One region of the Nocardioides marinisabuli genome, then DNA from elsewhere that is predicted to be linked to it. Evidence: predicted binding sites of a transcription regulator. Region 1 holds the regulator's gene; each other region holds the start of a gene.

Evidence for each region. Region 1 encodes LexA, which represses DNA repair genes until DNA is damaged. Its sites were predicted from a motif close to TCGAACANNTGTTCGA; they were not measured.
Region 2: the regulator LexA is predicted to act here: its motif matches at 1,519-1,534, upstream of H0S66_RS17665 (HNH endonuclease signature motif containing protein).
Region 3: the regulator LexA is predicted to act here: its motif matches at 3,831-3,846, upstream of ruvC (crossover junction endodeoxyribonuclease RuvC).

The regions. Positions count from the first base shown of each region.
Region 1 covers NZ_CP059163.1:2,332,795-2,338,339, forward strand. Annotated here, with positions in the region: gene H0S66_RS11165 (alkaline phosphatase family protein) at 1-151, opposite strand, end outside; gene H0S66_RS11170 (alkaline phosphatase D family protein) at 151-1,902, opposite strand; gene lexA (transcriptional repressor LexA) at 2,004-2,738, opposite strand; gene H0S66_RS11180 (LysM peptidoglycan-binding domain-containing protein) at 3,074-3,445, shown strand; gene H0S66_RS11185 (hypothetical protein) at 3,926-4,144, shown strand; gene H0S66_RS11190 (class I SAM-dependent methyltransferase) at 4,098-4,469, shown strand; gene H0S66_RS11195 (hypothetical protein) at 4,393-4,710, opposite strand; gene nrdR (transcriptional regulator NrdR) at 5,173-5,545, shown strand, end outside.
Region 2 covers NZ_CP059163.1:3,669,040-3,674,584, forward strand. Annotated here, with positions in the region: gene H0S66_RS17655 (phosphotransferase family protein) at 1-698, opposite strand, end outside; gene H0S66_RS17660 (2-phosphosulfolactate phosphatase) at 698-1,465, opposite strand; gene H0S66_RS17665 (HNH endonuclease signature motif containing protein) at 1,588-2,856, shown strand; gene H0S66_RS17670 (NUDIX domain-containing protein) at 2,914-3,336, shown strand; gene H0S66_RS17675 (hypothetical protein) at 3,316-3,699, opposite strand; gene H0S66_RS17680 (tyrosine-protein phosphatase) at 3,696-4,445, opposite strand; gene H0S66_RS17685 (GrpB family protein) at 4,442-5,059, opposite strand; gene H0S66_RS17690 (alpha/beta fold hydrolase) at 5,396-5,545, opposite strand, start outside.
Region 3 covers NZ_CP059163.1:3,448,695-3,454,239, reverse strand. Annotated here, with positions in the region: gene secD (protein translocase subunit SecD) at 1-1,134, opposite strand, end outside; gene yajC (preprotein translocase subunit YajC) at 1,136-1,435, opposite strand; gene ruvB (Holliday junction branch migration DNA helicase RuvB) at 1,555-2,586, opposite strand; gene ruvA (Holliday junction branch migration protein RuvA) at 2,641-3,252, opposite strand; gene ruvC (crossover junction endodeoxyribonuclease RuvC) at 3,249-3,806, opposite strand; gene H0S66_RS16555 (YebC/PmpR family DNA-binding transcriptional regulator) at 3,922-4,695, opposite strand; gene pdxT (pyridoxal 5'-phosphate synthase glutaminase subunit PdxT) at 4,708-5,328, opposite strand; gene H0S66_RS16545 (hypothetical protein) at 5,385-5,545, shown strand, end outside.

The sequences.
Region 1 (5,545 bases):
GCGCCGGCTCGAGCCCGGCCACGGTCGAGAACGCCAGCCCCGAGGCCGCCGCGGTCAGGACCGTGCGCCGACCGGCGCGGATCTCACCGAGGCCGCGGGCGAAGGGGGCGGGGCCGGCCGCGTCGCAGTGGCCGCTCGTCGGGTCGCACATCAGCGGTCTCCTACGGGGGTGCTCACACGCTGCACCGTGCCGGTGCCGGCCAGGGTGCGGAACGACGCGTCGTGGGTGGCGGTGGTCTGCTGGTCGTCGCGGGCCCCGATGACGTACCAGTCCATCTGGGTGCGCTCGGCGGTGATGTCGAGCACCGAGAAGCCGTGGTCGTCGAAGTTCAGGTACTTGATGTGGCGGTTGTTGGCCTTGATCGCGGTCTCCACCAGCGGCGTCAGCGCCGGCTGGCCGGTGATGTCCTTGAGGTTGTTGGAGGTCACCGAGGAGCACACGAACTCCACGCCCACCGAGTCGCCGAGCAGCGGGTAGAGCGAGGTGTCCATCGGCAGGTCGCAGGCCCACCCCGAGTGGATGTCGCCGGTCACGAAGACCACGTCCTTGACCTGGTGGTCGTCGATGTGGCGGAAGACCTCGCGGCGGTCGGCGGTGTAGCCGTCCCACTGGTCGACGTTGTACGGCGAGCCGTCCTGGGGCAGCAGCCCGGTGACGTCGTTGACCGGGTCGACGAGCTCGTTGGGCAGGTCGGCGAAGGTGACCGGGGCGATCATCACCGGGTTGCCGACCACCTTCCACTGCGGGGCGTGGTTGCCGCGGGTCAGGGAGTCCTTGAGCCACTCCATCTGCCGGTTGCCGGTGATCGAGCGCGCCGGGTCGTTGACCTCCGCGTCCACCAGCGGGGTCGCGACCTGCTGGGAGCGGTAGGTGCGCAGGTCGAGCATGCTGACCTCGGCCAGGTCGCCGAAGCGCAGGCGGCGGTAGAGCCGGGCGCCGTCGCCCAGCGAGGCGGTGCCGTCCATGCGCACCGGCATCCACTCGTCGTACGCGCGGTGGGCGCGGGCGCGCCGCTTGAGGTAGTCGCCCTCGGAGTCGTCGTGGTTCTCGGCGTTCTTCCTCCACTGGTCGTTGGTGACCTCGTGGTCGTCCCAGGTCACGATCCAGGCGTACCGGGCGTGCAGGGCCTGCAGGTCGGGGTCGGTCTTGTACTGCGCGTGCCGGCGGCGGTAGTCGGAGAGCGAGACCATCTCGCGCGCGGGGTCGTGCGGGCGGATGTCGACGTTGTCCTGGCCCATGCCGTACTGGCCGGGCGCGTACTCGTAGAGGTAGTCGCCCAGGTGCAGCACCGCGTGCAGGTCGTCGCGCTCGGCGAGCAGCCGGTAGGCGCTGAACCAGCCGGCCTGCAGGTTGGCGCAGGACACCACGCCGAAGCGCAGGTTGTCGGGCGTGGCGCGCTTGGCGGGGGCGGTGCGGGTGGTGCCGACCGGGCTGCGCTGGCCGCGCGCGGTGAAGCGGTAGTGGTAGACGGTCTCGGGCTGCAGGCCCGTCACGTCGAGCTTGACGGTGTGGTCGCGCGCGGCGCTGGTGACGAAGCGGCCCCGGCGCACGACGTTGCGGAAGCGGCGGTCGGTGGCGACCTCCCAGCGCACGCCCACCCGCGGGCCCTTGCCCGAGCCGGGGGTGGCGGCCCTGGTGGGGGTGACCCGGGTCCAGATCAGCACCGCGCGCGGCAGCGGGTCGCCGGAGGCCACACCGTGGGCGAAGACGTCGTGACGGGCCTTCGCGGCGACCGCGTGCGGGCCGGCGAGCACGCCGGCGCCGGTGACGGCGGCGCCGCCGGCCCCGACGGCACTGGCGGCCAGGACCGTACGGCGTCCGAGGGCGGCGAGGCGGGCCCGCTCGGCGTCGGCGGGGCTCGCGGCGTCAGCGGCGGTGGTGGGGGTCAGTGGTGGGGTCACGCCTCATCCAACGACACACCGCCGTCCACGTGACGTGGACGGCGGTGTGAGCACCGTCTGTTCACCGTCGGTTCGGTCTCCCGACGGGCGGGTGCGGGGCCTCAGAGGCTGCGCAGCACCGCGGTGACGACCCCGAGGATCGAGGCGTGGGTGCCGTCGATCGGCTCGTAGGCGTCGTTGTGGGGCAGCAGCCAGACCTTGCCGTCCTTGCGCTGGAAGGTCTTGACGGTGGCCTCCTCACCGATCAGGGCGGCGACGATCTGGCCGTTGCTGGCGGTCTGCTCCTGGCGGATCACCACGTAGTCGCCGTCGCAGATCGCGGCGTCGATCATCGAGTCGCCGGAGACCTCGAGCAGGAAGAGCTGGCCGTCGCCGACCAGCTGCTGGGGCAGCGGGAAGACGGCCTCGACCCGCTCCTCGGCCAGGATCGGGCCACCGGCGGCGATCCGGCCCACGACCGGCACGTAGGAGGCCTGCGGCATGGTGTTGCCGATGTCGGTCTCGTCGACCGAGCTGTCGTCGGCCGAGGAGATCGCCTTGCGGCGCGCCATCAGCTCGGGCAGGAAGACCTCGAGCGCGCGCGGGCGGTGCGGGTCGCGCTTGAGGAAGCCCTTCTCCTCGAGCACCTTGAGCTGGTGGGAGACGCTGGAGGTGCTGGTCAGGCCGACGGCCTGGCCGATCTCGCGCATGCTCGGCGGGTAGCCGCGGGTCTCGATGGCCTCCTTGATGCACGCGAGGACCTTGATCTGGCGCGGCGTCAGGCCGGTCGCGTCGGGAGGGCCGTCGGGCAGCTCCGCGACCCCGCGCTTGCGGGGGCCGCTGTTCTTGGTGGCCATCGTGTGCCTTTCGTGCGCGAGGCCCGAGCCGGGGAGTCCGCTCGGATGGGTCGTGGACCCACGCTATCGCCGCGCGGGCCCGACTTCAAACATCTGTTCGAAGGGCGTGTCGCGCTCGTGGAGGCGGCGACGGGCTGCTCCGGCGTGACGTCGGGGATCTCGAACAATTGTTCGCCGCACCCCTTGCGCGGCTCGAACACCTGATCTAGTCTCGCTCATGTGTTCGATCGAACACCTGGTCGAAGCAGGATCGCGACCGGGACTGTCGGTGGCTGTCCGTAGACATCTCCCTGACCGAGCACGACGACGACCACCCCCTTCCCCAGGAGGTCCCGATGAGCACCATGACCCTCACCGCCGCCCCGGCCCCGATCCGCCTCGGCGCCGTCCGCGCCACCCGCCGTACGACGCCCGGCTCGCTGCGGCTGACCCGCCGCGGCCGGCTCGCTGTGCTGGCCGCGGGCCTGCTGCTCGTCGCCCTGGTGGGCGTCGTGCTGGCCGGCGTCTCCGTTGCCACCAGCGAGAGCGGCACCGCCCCGGCGACTGAGACGATCACCGTCGGCGTCGGCGACACGCTGTGGGCCATCGCCGCCGAGCGCGCCGAGTCCGGCGACGTGCGCGAGGTCATCGGGCGCATCCAGCAGCTGAACTCCCTCGACGGTGGCCTGGTGGTCACCGGCCAGCGCCTGGTCGTCCCGGCCGGCTGAGGAACGGCCCGCGACCGCGGTGCGGTCCGGGCGCGGCGGCCCCTGTGGCCGCCCACAGATTTCGTCGGTCGCCTCGACCCCGGCCGGCGAAACCAGGGGAAAGACGAGGGGCGGGCCCGCAGTGGGCCCGCCCCTCGCGCTGTGTCGGGCCCTGTCTTCCGCGTCCGGTGGGGGAGGGTGTCGTGGTGAGCGACGGCGTCTTCGAGAGCAGGCTGGCGCAGTGGCAGGCGTGGTGCGAGGCGCCCTGGGGCCGGTTGCGGTTCGCGGTGGTGCGCGAGACGCTGCGCCGCCAGATCGAGGCGCTCCAGGCCGACCTCGGGCAGCCGCGGGCGCTGCGGGTCCTCGACGTCGGCGGGGGCGACGGCCGCGACGCCTTGGGCCTGGCCGTCGCCGGCCACGACGTCACGGTCCTCGACCGGCGCCCTCCTGGCTCGCCGAGGCCCGCCGCCGCGCCGAGTCGGCGGGGGCGGGGAGCGGCTGGTGACCCTCGAGGGCTCGATCGACGACCTGAGCGGGGCCGGAGACGGGGCCGGCGGCGGGTTCGACCTGGTGCTGTGCCACAACGTGCTGCACTACCGCCCGGCCGAGACCGGCGCGGCCGACGTGCGACGTCCTGGCGCGGGCGGCGCGGCCGGGCGGTCGGGTCTCGGTGATGGCGCCGAACCCCGCGGCGCGGGTGATCGGGCGGCTGGTGCGTGAGGGGCCGGAGGCTGCCCTCGACGAGCTCGGCCGCGACGACATGGAGTCGGCCACCTTCGCCACGACCGCGCGGGCGGTGGCCCGCGACGAGGTCGAGGCGCAGCTGGTGGCGGCCGGGCTCGAGGTGGTGGGCCGCTTCGCCGCCCGGGTCGCCAACGACTACGTCGCCGACGACGGCCGCAAGGCCGACCCCGACTTCTACGCGGCGCTGGAGCGCCTCGAGCTCGCGCTGTGCGACCGGGAGCCGTTCATCTCTCTCGGGGCGCTGTGGCAGCTCGTCGCCGTCCGCCCGGTGGGGGAGCCGGGGTCGCGGGGTCGCGGGTGAGGCCGAGCGCCCGGCCCAGGCGCGCGATGAGCATCAGGCCCACGAAGAGGCAGGCCACGGCCCCGACGGAGGCGAGCGCCAGGAAGAACCAGGCGGCCGACTCCCCGCCGCGGGCCTGGGTGCCGAAGTCGATGGCGGCGTAGACCAGGTAGCCCCAAGCGACCACCGCGGCGGTGACGGCCAGGGCCAGGCCGAGCAGCCGCGGCTGGAACGAGCGCTCCGGGCGGGGGGCGGGCCGCACGGCGGGAACCGGCCCGCTTGCCGGCCGTGGCGGGAGCGGGAGTCGGCGCGCCGGCCACCTGCTCGTCCACCTGGCCGCCCGCCTCGCCGCTCACAGCGTCATTGTGTCCGACCGCACCCAGCCCCGGCGACCGGGTGTCGGTACCGGTGCCGGCATCTGGCGGCCGCTCCAGCACTGCTCGGCGCCACCCCTTCGGGGCGGTCCCGGTGCGCTGACCTGCACCGATGTGTCGAGTGTGATCTGGGTCGCAGGAAATTTTCGGGACGGCTTGCGCGGCTCGTGGTCCCGGGCGTACGGTTCCACTACATCTAGTAGTTACACCGGTGTAGTTATCCACATCTAGTTCACAGATGGATGCGGGATGGTGCACAGGTGACCGGTTGTTCTCCACAGGGAGAGCAACGATATCCACACCCAGCAGCCCTCGCGGGGGCTGCGCGGCGCGCCCGAGAGGAGGACCCGATGCACTGCCCGTTCTGCCGTGCCACCGACACCCGGGTCCTCGACTCGCGGGTCTCCGAGGACGGCGGCTCGATCCGCCGGCGGCGTACCTGCTCGGCCTGCTCGAAGCGGTTCACCACCGTCGAGCAGATGCAGCTGAGCGTCGTGAAGCGCTCGGGGGCCAGCGAGCCCTTCGTGCGCGAGAAGGCCGTGGCCGGCGTGCGCAAGGCGTGCAAGGGCCGACCGGTCACCGAGGACCAGCTGGCCTGCCTGGGCCAGGTCGTCGAGGACACCCTGCGCGGCGCGGGAGCCGCCGAGCTGCCGGCCCACGAGGTCGGTCTGGCCATCCTGGGCCCGCTGCGCGAGCTCGACGAGGTGGCCTACCTGCGCTTCG
Region 2 (5,545 bases), 1.3 Mb from region 1:
CAGGCACCCACATCACGACAAGTGTGCTGTGTTTGCCGTTCGTACTCGGCAAGGAACACGTCGGCGGCCTCCACAGACCCCAGCAGCACCAGGTCCTGACGGCACCACGCCAGGTCGACGCCACGCGGTGCTTGCCTGGCGCCTGACCAGTCCACCACTCCGGTCAGCGTGTCGCCCACCCACAGTGTGTTGCCGCTCCAGAAGTCGTAGTGCGTGAGAACCAGCTCGCTCGTGTCCAAGGACACCCACTCGGAGCGTGCACGGTCTGCAAGGTCCGAGTTCCCGGCAGGCGGCGCCCCTGGAGCCTTCCGGAGAGTCTCAGCCTTCTGTGTGTGGATGCGTGCCAGCGCGCGCGCCAGCTCGACCGCCAGCAGCTCCAAGGGAAGGCTAGGTGCCGGCGGACCGCCTGGCCGGTACAGGCTGACGAGGACGGGCTGCACCCGATCCAGGTCGTGCTCGACCAGGACCGGCACCAGGTCCCCCAGCGCCTCGAGCCTGGCCGACACCTCGACCTCGCGTGCCGGTGCTGCGTCGCCGGGCGGGAACATGCGAACGACGTACGGCGTCCCTGCCTCGTCGACGGTCAAGACCGTGACGGCGTGCTGACCGCCGCCGAGTCGCCGAACGGGCGTCAGTGCCCGCCCGAGAAGCATCTCCGCCTCAAGGGCCACCACCTGATCGGTGCGCTCCGGCTCCATCAGCCGGCCTCGCGGAAGGCGTCGCCGACAAGTCCGGGCACGACGCGGGAGGCATCGACGTCAGCGGCCACGGTGACGTCGTCGGCGAACCCCTTGGACGCCAGCTCGCGCCCGCCGACACAGTCGCGCATCGTCGCTGCGAGCTGGCCGACCGTCGACGTCCACAGCGCGGCGGCCGCACGTGCCTCAGGGCTCATCTCGTCGTCGTACCCGAGCTCCGACAGGACGCTCAGCACCGCGCCGGCGCCCAGGTGGTCCTCCAGAGCAGGTCGCAGCGAGTCGTCCTGGTGCCATCTCTCCCCTGCGGCGACCACCGTGACCGACCGGCCTGCGGTGATCTCGTGAGCCAGGCGTCGGCCCACTGCGCTCGCGTTGCGCAGGCAGCCGATCAGCACCTGGGTCCCGGCGCCCTGCAGCGCAGCCGAGATGGTCGATCCGTTCGGCGAGGGCAGCACCAGTCTCGGCACCGGCTCGCAGGTCAGCAGCCCGGCCGGCGACAGGGACGGCGCCGGTACGCCGTCGCCACGGGCGGCCTCGAGGCGACCGACCGCGAGCGTGGCGTCCTGCTGCTCGGCGTACGCCGCGGCGCGGGCGTCCTTCCAGGCGAACGGCAGCACGTGCATCCCGCGTTCGACGGCGATCGTCACCGACGTCGAGAAGCTCAGCACATCGACGACGACGCTCACGTCGGCGGACGCGGCGGCAGCGCCCACGGGACCCCAGTCGAGACGGACGGCATGGTCGCGCTGACCGAAGATCTCGTCCACGACCGCACCCTAACCGGGACTCCCCCGGGCCGATCGGCAGCTGCGGAAAGTTCTCGAAAATGTTTTCGACGAGGGCCCTCTGAGCAGGCCGGACTGTCGGTGCTGGCTGCTTGGATGAAGTCATGAGCACGACGACCCGGCACCCCCTCGCCGAGGCCGTCGCGCGTGTGCACTCGGCCCTCGACCAGGTGGCCGAGACACCCACCTGGTCGCTGAGCCAGTCGGGCACGGCCGACCTGCTGACCGACCTCGCGCGGGCCCAGTCGCGGTTCGCCGAGCTGCAGGCGCGCGTGCTCGCGCACGCCGACACGGTGGCCGTCCAGGAGCGCTCGGCAGCCCCGTCGGTCGCGGTCTGGTTGGCCAACGCCACGATCACGACCAAGCGTGACGCCGTGCGTCAGACCCGCTTCGCCGCCGCACTGAGCCGGTACGACGTGCTGCGGGGAGCCCTGGGCGCCGGCGACCTCAACCTCGAGCAGGCCCAGGTCGTGGCCCGGGCGCTCGACGAGCTGCCCGACGACCTCGACGCCGGGGTCCTCGCCCAGGCCGAAGCGGCCCTGGTCGGCCTCGCCCGCGTCCACGACGCCAAGGCGCTGCGCGTGCTGGGCCGCCGCATCCTCGACGTCGTCGCCCCCGAGGTCGGCGAGGCGTGGGAGGCCGAGAAGCTGGCCGAGGAGGAGCGCGAAGCCGATCGCACCGCGTCCTTCCGGATGCGCGACCAGGGAGACGGCCGCACCCGCGGCAGCTTCACGATCCCGACCCTCGCGGCGGAGATGCTGCAGAAGGTGCTGATCGCCTACGCCTCCCCGCGTCGCGACGACCGGTCCGGGGCCGACGCGGCCGACGCGGCAGACGCAGGCGACACCGAGCAGGTGCGCAAGCCCTCCCGGTCGCGGTGGGGCCGGGCGTTCGTCGAGCTCGTCGAACGCCTCGACCCGCGCGACCTGCCCCGCAGCGGCGGCGTCAACGCTGCGGTGGTCGTCACCATGACCACCGCGACCCTCGGCGGCGCACTCGCCGCCGCGACCCTCGACACCGGTTCCCGCATCTCCGCCGGGACCGCTCGTCGGCTGGCCTGCCAGGCAGGGCTGCTGCCGGCGGTGCTGGGTGGCGACAGCGAGATCCTCGACCTGGGCCGCACGCGGCGGTTCTTCTCCGGTCCCCAGCGCATCGCCATGACCGTCCGTGACGGCGGCTGCACGGCGCTCGGCTGCGACGCACCGGCCGGCATGTGCGACGCCCACCACGAGGACTTGTGGTCCCACGACGGGCTGACCGACCTGGGGCGAGGTCGGTTGCTCTGCGGTCACCACCACCGTCGCGCCCACGACCCCGCCTACGAGACCAGGGTCGTCGAGCGCAACCAGGTCGAGTTCCACCGTCGGACCTAGACCGACCTCTACCGTCACGGCATGGCCGTTGACCGCTCCTTCATCCGGGTGAAGGCGATGCTGCTCGCGCCCGATGGCGCAGGCACTGCGCACGCCGTCAGCCTGAATCCGCCCACCACCGAGAACCCCCTGGGCTACCACCGCCTGATCGGTGGCAGCGTCGAGCTCGGCGAGACGCACAGGCATGCCATCCGCCGCGAGGTGCGTGAGGAGCTGGGAGCCGACGTCCACGACCTCGAGCTGCTCGAGGTCGTGGAGAACATCTTCGTCATCGACGGCGTGGTCGGGCACGAGGTCGTCTTCGTGCACACCGGACGGCTCGATCCCCTGCCGGCCACGACCGGCGCCACACTGATGGAGAGCGACGGCAGCGTCGTCCCGGTGGTGTGGCGGTCACTGGACGACGAGACCGAACCACTGCCCCTCTATCCCGGCGTCGCGGGCGGGTGGGGCGCCCGCCTACGCCGTCGCCTGCGCTGACCGGCCCGCTCGGTGCCACGCCATCAGCTGGCGCACTGCCAGCGCGCCTGCCTGCCACGCCAGGTAGGACGGCGTGGCGACCACCACGGCGACACCGAGCGTGAGCAGCCACGGCGTACCGCCGTCGACACCGGCGAAGATCCACGCCCACAGCGCGACCGCGGCCACCCAGGGAGCGATCCAGACGACCGCTTCAAGTCGCCGGACGAGGCCGTCGCGCGCGTACGCCGCCGCCAGGAACGCGCTCGCCGACACCACGTAGATCGACGCCAGGGCTGCCAGCGGCCACGTGAGCACGGCGAGGGCGGCGAGGAAGACGGCGCCTGACACGAGGTTGCCCAGCAGGATCGGACGGTCCATCACCCGTCGCTCCCCCGCAGCCGCCCGGCCAGCCGCCGTCGTGCGTCGGGGCCGACGCCCGCCGCGTCCAGGTAGCCGACCACGTCGAAGGTGGCGCACCACTCCCGCAGGGCCGGGCGCCGGTCGGCGAGGGCGTGGTCGAGCTCGTCGGCCTCCCAGGCCTCGTCGGGCAGGTCGGGTGTCCACTGTCCGCTGCTCGTGTCGTAGGCCAGGGTGTGGCCGCGGTGCTCGGCCGCGCCGCGGAACCCACGCTCGTAGTTGGCGACGACGCCCTCGACGTCCACGCCGGCCAGGACCAGCAGCAGCGAGCCGACCATGCCGGTGCGGTCGCGGCCGCCCGCGCAGTGCAGCAGCACTCCCCCGTCGGCCTCGGCGACCGCGAGCACGGCCCGGGCGATCTTGTCGGGGTAGCGCTCCAGATTGGGGGTCCACGACCTTGGATGGTCGAGCCACGGCCCGCACTCTGTCAGGAACTCCTCGTCGTAGGGATCCTCGGTCGGCGCGTGCACCACCTCGACGTCCTCGGGCGCCACGGCCTGCTCCCGCTCGACCGCGTTGCGCAGGTCGACGACGCGGCGCAGGCCCGCAGCCCGGGCGTCCGCCCAGCCCTGGTCGGTGATCTCGTCGGGCGCACCCGAGGCCCACACCACGCCGTGCGCCGTGCGTCCGCCGCCCGTCAGCGGGAGACCGCCGAGGTCGGCCAGGTTGCGCGCACCCTCCCAGCCCGGCGCGCTCGGTGTCGTGCTCACGACGGACCGTCCAGCAGCCCGGTGGCCGCGAACGCGCGGGCGTAGATCTCGCGGACGACCTTCTCCTTGCGGGCGTTGTACTGCATCGAGTGCTCCCCCGCCGCTCGCGCCGCCTCGGCGGCCTCGCGCTTGGCGCGGGCGTAGAGATCACGCTCGTCGGGGTTGCCGCGCAGCCAGTCGCGGAAGATCCGGTGCTTGACCGGCTCCGGCGCGTCGGGGCCGAAGACGTGCAGGTGGCAGCGCGGGTGGGTGTGGCGCAGCACCCGGTGCTCGAACCACCACGGCTCGCGCACCCGCAGCTCGAAGCCGTGCGCCTCCAGCGCCGGCACGTACGCCGCCTCGTCGGCGGCGTCGGCGACCACCAGGTCGATGTCGATGACCGGCTTGGCGGCCAGCCCCGGCACCGACGTCGAGCCGATGTGCTGCAGGTCCAGGACCCGCCACCCGAGGGCCTGGCGCACCCGGCCGGCGAGGTCGTCGAACCAGCCGGACCAGCGCTCGTCGGGCTCCTCGACGTGCACCTCGCGGGCGGGTCCGGCACCGGGCACGTACATGGTGGAACCGGGCGGCACGGGCGGGTCGTGGAAGGTCACGATGTCGTGGCGCGAGGGCATCCTCGGAGAGTAGGCGACCGAGCGCCAGCGAACGTGAGCGACATCATGTGGTCGCCGGGTTGGGTTGCCCTGCTATGGGCCCCACACTGGTACATGCAGGCACCTGGTGGAGCCTGCGGACACTGAACCCGATCACACCCAAGGAGGTGCGCATGACCACCATCATGACCCTGTTCCGTCGCTTCGACTCCGAGATCCTCGAGGCGTTCGTGCCGTGGCACCAGCGCACCTGGGACCGCACCGGTCGCTGATCCACGGATGTGAGACGCACGGCCCCCGACGCACACAGCGTCGGGGGCCGTCGTGCGTCCGGACCCCGGGGGTCGTGTCGTGGTCTCAGCCGGCGCCGAGGAAGGTGCGCAGGGCCGAGACGAAGGCCTCGGGCTTCTCCGAGTGCACCCAGTGCCCGGCGCCCTTGATCGTCACCTGCACCGTGCGCGGGAAGAGCCGCTCCATCTCCTGCTCGGCGTCGGCGGTGACGTAGCC
Region 3 (5,545 bases), 1.1 Mb from region 1:
CGGGTCGTCCTCGAAGGCGATCGGCAACGCGCCGAACTTCAGGCTGGTGGCCAGGCTGGCGGCGCGCTCCTCGTTGAAGTCGCCGGTGATCTGGGCGTTGCCGTCGACGATGACGCCGTCCATGGTCGGCGCGGACAGCACCTGGCCGTCGAGCACGATCGCGAACTGCTTCTCGGTGCCGAAGAGCGAGCGCGAGATCTCGGCGAAGGTGCGGGTGCCGCCACCGTCGAAGGACAGCAGCACGGCGTAGGCGACCTGGCCCTGCGGGATCGCCGACGAGGCGTCGGAGAGCTCGGTGCCCTCGATCATGGCCGGCGAGAGCAGGTAGGCCACGCCGTCCTCGTCGCAGGTCACCAACGGGGTCTCGGGGTCGTCGGCCATCGGCGAGCCGGAGCCGTCGGCGGGGCACTGGTACTGCGCGAAGGCCGCGACGCACTCGGAGGTGGGCTGGTCGACCCACTGCAGCGGCTCGTCGGTCAGCGGGTCGTCGGCGGCGGCGGTGACGCACTGCTCGTAGACGTCGGCCTGGTTGTTCTTCTTGGTGCCGCCCTGCTGGGTGGGCTCCTCGGTCGGCTCCTCGGTGGGCTGCTCGCCCTCGCCGCCGGCCTTGACGCCGAAGCCGAGTGCGGGGCGGTTGTTGCCCTGCTGCTGGTCGGTGCCCTCGGAGCCGTCGGACCCGTTCGAGCCGTCGGCCCCGTTGCCGCCGCCGTTCGTGGTGGGCGCCTCGGGGATGATCTGCTCGGGCAGCCCGGTGGTGCTCTGGCAGCGTCCGTCGACCTGCGAGCAGGCCACCAGGCGGAAGCGCAGCTGGGCGGTGCGCTGGACGGTGTCGAGCAGGTCGCGGCGGTTCTCGCCGGGGACCTCCACCACGATGTCCTTGCCGCCCTGCGTGGTCACCTCGGCCTCGGCGACGCCCGAGCCGTTGACGCGGTCGTCGATGATCTTGCGGGCCTCCTCGAGCGACTCGTCGGTCGGGTCGCCCTCGGCGCGCAGCGTGATGCTGGTGCCGCCCTGCAGGTCCAGGCCGAGCTGGGGCGTCCAGCTGCCGGCCAGGGCCACCAGGCCGAAGAGCACGGCGACCGAGGCGAAGAAGGCGACCAGGGTGCGCCCGGGGTTGGAGGGGCGTCGGGCCACCTCAGAGCTCCTCGGGACCGGCGGGGTCGGCCGGCTCGTCGACGCGGGAGACGATGCGGCCGACGGCGCCGCGCGCGACGCGCAGCACCACGCCGGGGCTGACCTCGAGCTCGAAGGTGTCGTCGGCGAGGCCGCGCACGGTGCCCTGGATGCCCGAGGTCAGCATGACCTCGTCACCCACGGCGATGGACTGCTGCATCGAGATGAGCTCGCGGTTGCGCCGTGACTGCGGACGGATGATCAGCAGCCAGAACACGAACGCGATGCCCAGCAGGGGCAGGAAGGGGGCGATGGCCTCCACGAAGGACCTCTCCACGTACGACGACAGGGGTGACCGCCGGGCTCGGGCCCGGGGACGGCCGCGCGAAAGTGTAGCCGCGGGGGTGTGGCCCACGGCATCGCCGCCCTGCCGGGCGCCGCTCAGTCGGCGTCGGAGCCGAAGAGGGTCTCCTCGCCGCCCGCCGGCGGGGCCAGGCCCAGGTGGGTCCAGGCGGCCGGGGTGGCCACCCGGCCACGCGGCGTACGGGCCAGGAAGCCGATGCGCACGAGGAACGGCTCGGCGACCTCCTCGACGGTCTCGCGCTCCTCGCCCACGGCGACCGCCAGGGTGGAGACCCCGACGGGACCGCCGCCGAAGCGTCGGCACAGCACGTCGATGACCCCGCGGTCGAGCCGGTCGAGGCCCAGCGCGTCGACCTCGTACAGGTCGAGCGCGGCCTCGGCGACCTCGAGGGTCACCACGCCCCCGGCGCGCACCTGGGCGTAGTCGCGCACCCGGCGCAGCAGCCGGTTGGCGATGCGCGGGGTGCCGCGGGAGCGGGACGCGATCTGGGCCGAGCCCTCGCTTGTCAGCTCGACGCCGAGCAGCCCCGCCGAGCGGTGCACGATCGTGTCGAGGTCGCGGGGCTCGTAGAACTCCAGCTGCGCGGTGAAGCCGAAGCGGTCGCGCAGCGGACCCGGCAGCAGCCCGGCGCGGGTGGTGGCGCCGACGAGGGTGAAGGGCGGGATCTCGAGCGGGATGGCAGTGGCGCCGGGGCCCTTGCCGATGACGACGTCGACCCGGAAGTCCTCCATCGCCATGTAGAGCATCTCCTCGGCGGGGCGCGACATCCGGTGGATCTCGTCGATGAAGAGCACGTCGCCCTCGTTGAGCCCCGACAGGATCGCCGCCAGGTCGCCGGCGTGGGTGATGGCCGGGCCGCTGGTCAGGCGCAGCGGCACGCTCATCTCGTGGGCGATGATCATCGCCAGGGTCGTCTTGCCCAGGCCCGGAGGGCCCGAGAGCAGCACGTGGTCGGGGGCGCGCTCGCGCATCCGCGCGGCCTCCAGCACCAGCCCGAGCTGGTCGCGCACCCGCTGCTGGCCCACGACCTCGTCGAGGGTGCGCGGGCGCAGCGCCGCCTCGACGGCGCGCTCGTCGCCGTCGGCCTCGGCCACGGTCAGGGAGCGCAGGTGGCTCTCCTCCGCGGCGGCGTACTCGTCGTAGGGGTCCTCGTGCACGAGCGATCAGGCCTTCGAGAGCATGCGCAGGGCCGAGCGCAGCAGGGTCGCGACGTCGGGGCTCTGCCCCGCCTCGGGCGCCACCTCGTCGACCGCGCGGTCGGCGTCCTTGGCCGACCAGCCGAGCCCGACGAGGCCCTGGTGGACCTGGTCGCGCCAGGGCTCGGCGCTGGCCGCCGGGGCCGCGGTCCCGCGAGTGCCGACCGGCGCACCGAGGCGGTCCTTGAGCTCGAGGATGATCCGCTGGGCGCCCTTCTGGCCGATGCCGGGCACCCGGGTCAGGGTCTTGACGTCCTCGGCGCCCACGGCGCGGCGCAGGTCGTCGGGGGCGAGCACCGCGAGCATCGCCTGCGCCAGCTTGGGCCCCACCCCGGAGGCGGTCTGCAGCAGCTCGAAGCAGGCCTTCTCGTCGTCGTCGAGGAAGCCGAAGAGGGTCAGCGACTCCTCGCGCACCACCATCGAGGTCGGCAGGGTGGCCTGCTGGCCGGTGCCGATCTTGGGCGAGAGCGTGGCCAGGGTGCCGGGGGTGCACATCAGCTCGAGGCCGACGCCGCCGACCTCGAGCACGGCGCTGTTGAGGGTCACCGCGGCCACGGGGCCTCGGACGTAGGCGATCACGGGGTCCTCCTGGGGACGGCGCGGGCGGGGACGGCGCGGGCAGGGACGGCTCGGGTCTGGCGGGCCACGGCCTGCTCGAGGCGGGCCTGGGCGCCGCCGCGCCAGATGTGGGTGATGGCCAGCGCCAGCGCATCGGCGGCGTCGGCGGGCTTGGGCGGGGCGTCGAGGCGCAGGATGCGGGTCACCATCGCCCCCACCTGCTGCTTGGTGGCCCGGCCGCTGCCGGAGACGGCGGCCTTGACCTCGCTGGGGGTGTGCAGCGCGATCGGCAGCCCCCGGCGTGCGGCGACCACCATGGCGATGCCGCTGGCCTGGGCGGTGCCCATCACGGTCGAGACGTCGGAGCGGGCGAAGACCCGCTCGACGGCCACCGCGTCGGGCCGGTGCTCCTCGATCCAGGCCTCGACACCCTTCTCGATGGTCACCAGCCGCTGGGCCACCGGCAGGTCGCTGCTGGTGCGCAGCACGTTGACGTCGACCAGGCTCAGCGGACGCCCGACCGAGCCGTCGACCACGCCCATCCCGCAGCGGGTCAGCCCGGGGTCGATCCCCAGCACGCGCATCGGTCCACCTCTCCGTCGAACGTCTGTTCGCACGGCTCGACGGTACGCGACCGGCCCGGCCGCTCGTCGTACGACACGCGGGGGCGCGCGGCCTTCGGCCGGGTGCTCAGTCCTCGGAGTCCTCGAGCTCGGCCATCACGACGTCGGGGACGTCGAAGTTGGCGTAGAGGTTCTGCACGTCGTCGAGGTCCTCGAGGACGTCGACGAGGCGGAACATCTTGGCGGCGCCGTCCTTGTCGAGGGCCACCTGCATGTCGGGCACGAACTGCGCCTCGGCGGAGTCGTAGTCGATGCCGGCGGCCTGCAGGGCGGTGCGCACGGCGACCAGGTCGGTGGCCTCGGAGACGACCTCGAAGGACTCCCCCAGGTCGTTGACGTCCTCGGCGCCGGCGTCGAGGGTGGCCTCGAGCAGGTCGTCCTCGGCGACGGTGCGGCCCTCCTGGTCCTTGGCCACCACGACGACGCCCTTGCGGTGGAAGAGGAACGAGACCGAGCCCGGGTCGGCCAGCGAGCCGCCGTTGCGGGTCATCGCGGTGCGGACCTCCATAGCGGCCCGGTTCTTGTTGTCGGTGAGGCACTCGATGAGCATCGCGACGCCGCTGGGGCCGTAGCCCTCGTACATGATCGTCTGGTAATCGGCGCCGCCGGTCTCGGCGCCGGAGCCGCGCTTGACCGCGCGGTCGATGTTGTCGTTGGGGACCGAGGACTTCTTGGCCTTCTGGATCGCGTCGTAGAGCGTGGGGTTGCCGGTGGGGTCACCGCCGCCCATCCGGGCCGCGACCTCGACGTTCTTGACGAGCTTGGCGAACATCTTGCCGCGCTTGGCGTCGACGATCGCCTTCTTGTGCTTGGTGGTCGCCCACTTGGAGTGTCCAGACATGCGTCTTCCCGTCTACTCGGCTCTGCTGCGTGGCCGCACCAGGTCCACGAGCAGCTGGTGGACCCGGGAGTCGCCCCCCACCTCGGGGTGGAACGACGTCGCCATCAGGTGGCCCTCACGGACCGCGACGATCCTACCTGCGGCCTCGCCGTGGTCGACACGGGCGAGCACCTCGACCCCGGGGCCGACCTCCTCGACCCAGGGGGCGCGGATGAAGACGCCGTGCACCGGCTCGTCGAGCCCGGCCATCTCGACCGGTCCCTCGAAGGAGGCGACCTGGCGCCCGAAGGCGTTGCGCCGCACCGTCATGTCGATGCCGCCGAGGGTCTCCTGGCCCTCCGCGCCGTCGACGACCCGGTCGGCGAGCAGGATCATCCCGGCGCAGGTGCCGAGCACCGGCAGCCCGGCGGCGACCGCCTCGCGCAGCGGCTCCATGAGCCCGAAGGTGCGGGCCAGCCGCGCCATCGTGGTGCTCTCGCCCCCGGGCAGCACCAGGGCGTCGCAGGCCGCGAGCTCCTCGGGGCGGCGTACGCGCAGCGTCGCGCAGCCGAGCAGCTCGAGAGCGGCGACGTGCTCGCGCACGTCGCCCTGGAGGGCCAGGACGCCGATCGTGGGTGGGTTCGCAGCGGGCACGGGCGGAGTCTAGGGACCCTCCCCCACCGGTCCGGGGCCGGTGGCAGAGTGGACCCATGCCCAGCTCCCGGTTGACCGGCGTCCTCGCCGTGGCGGTACTGCTCACCGGCGCCTGCGGCGACGACGGCACCTCGTCCCAGGACGAGCCACGTGGCCTCATGAGCAGCACCTCGACCGGCTCGACCAGCCCGACCGGCTCCGGGCCGGCGGTCGAGGC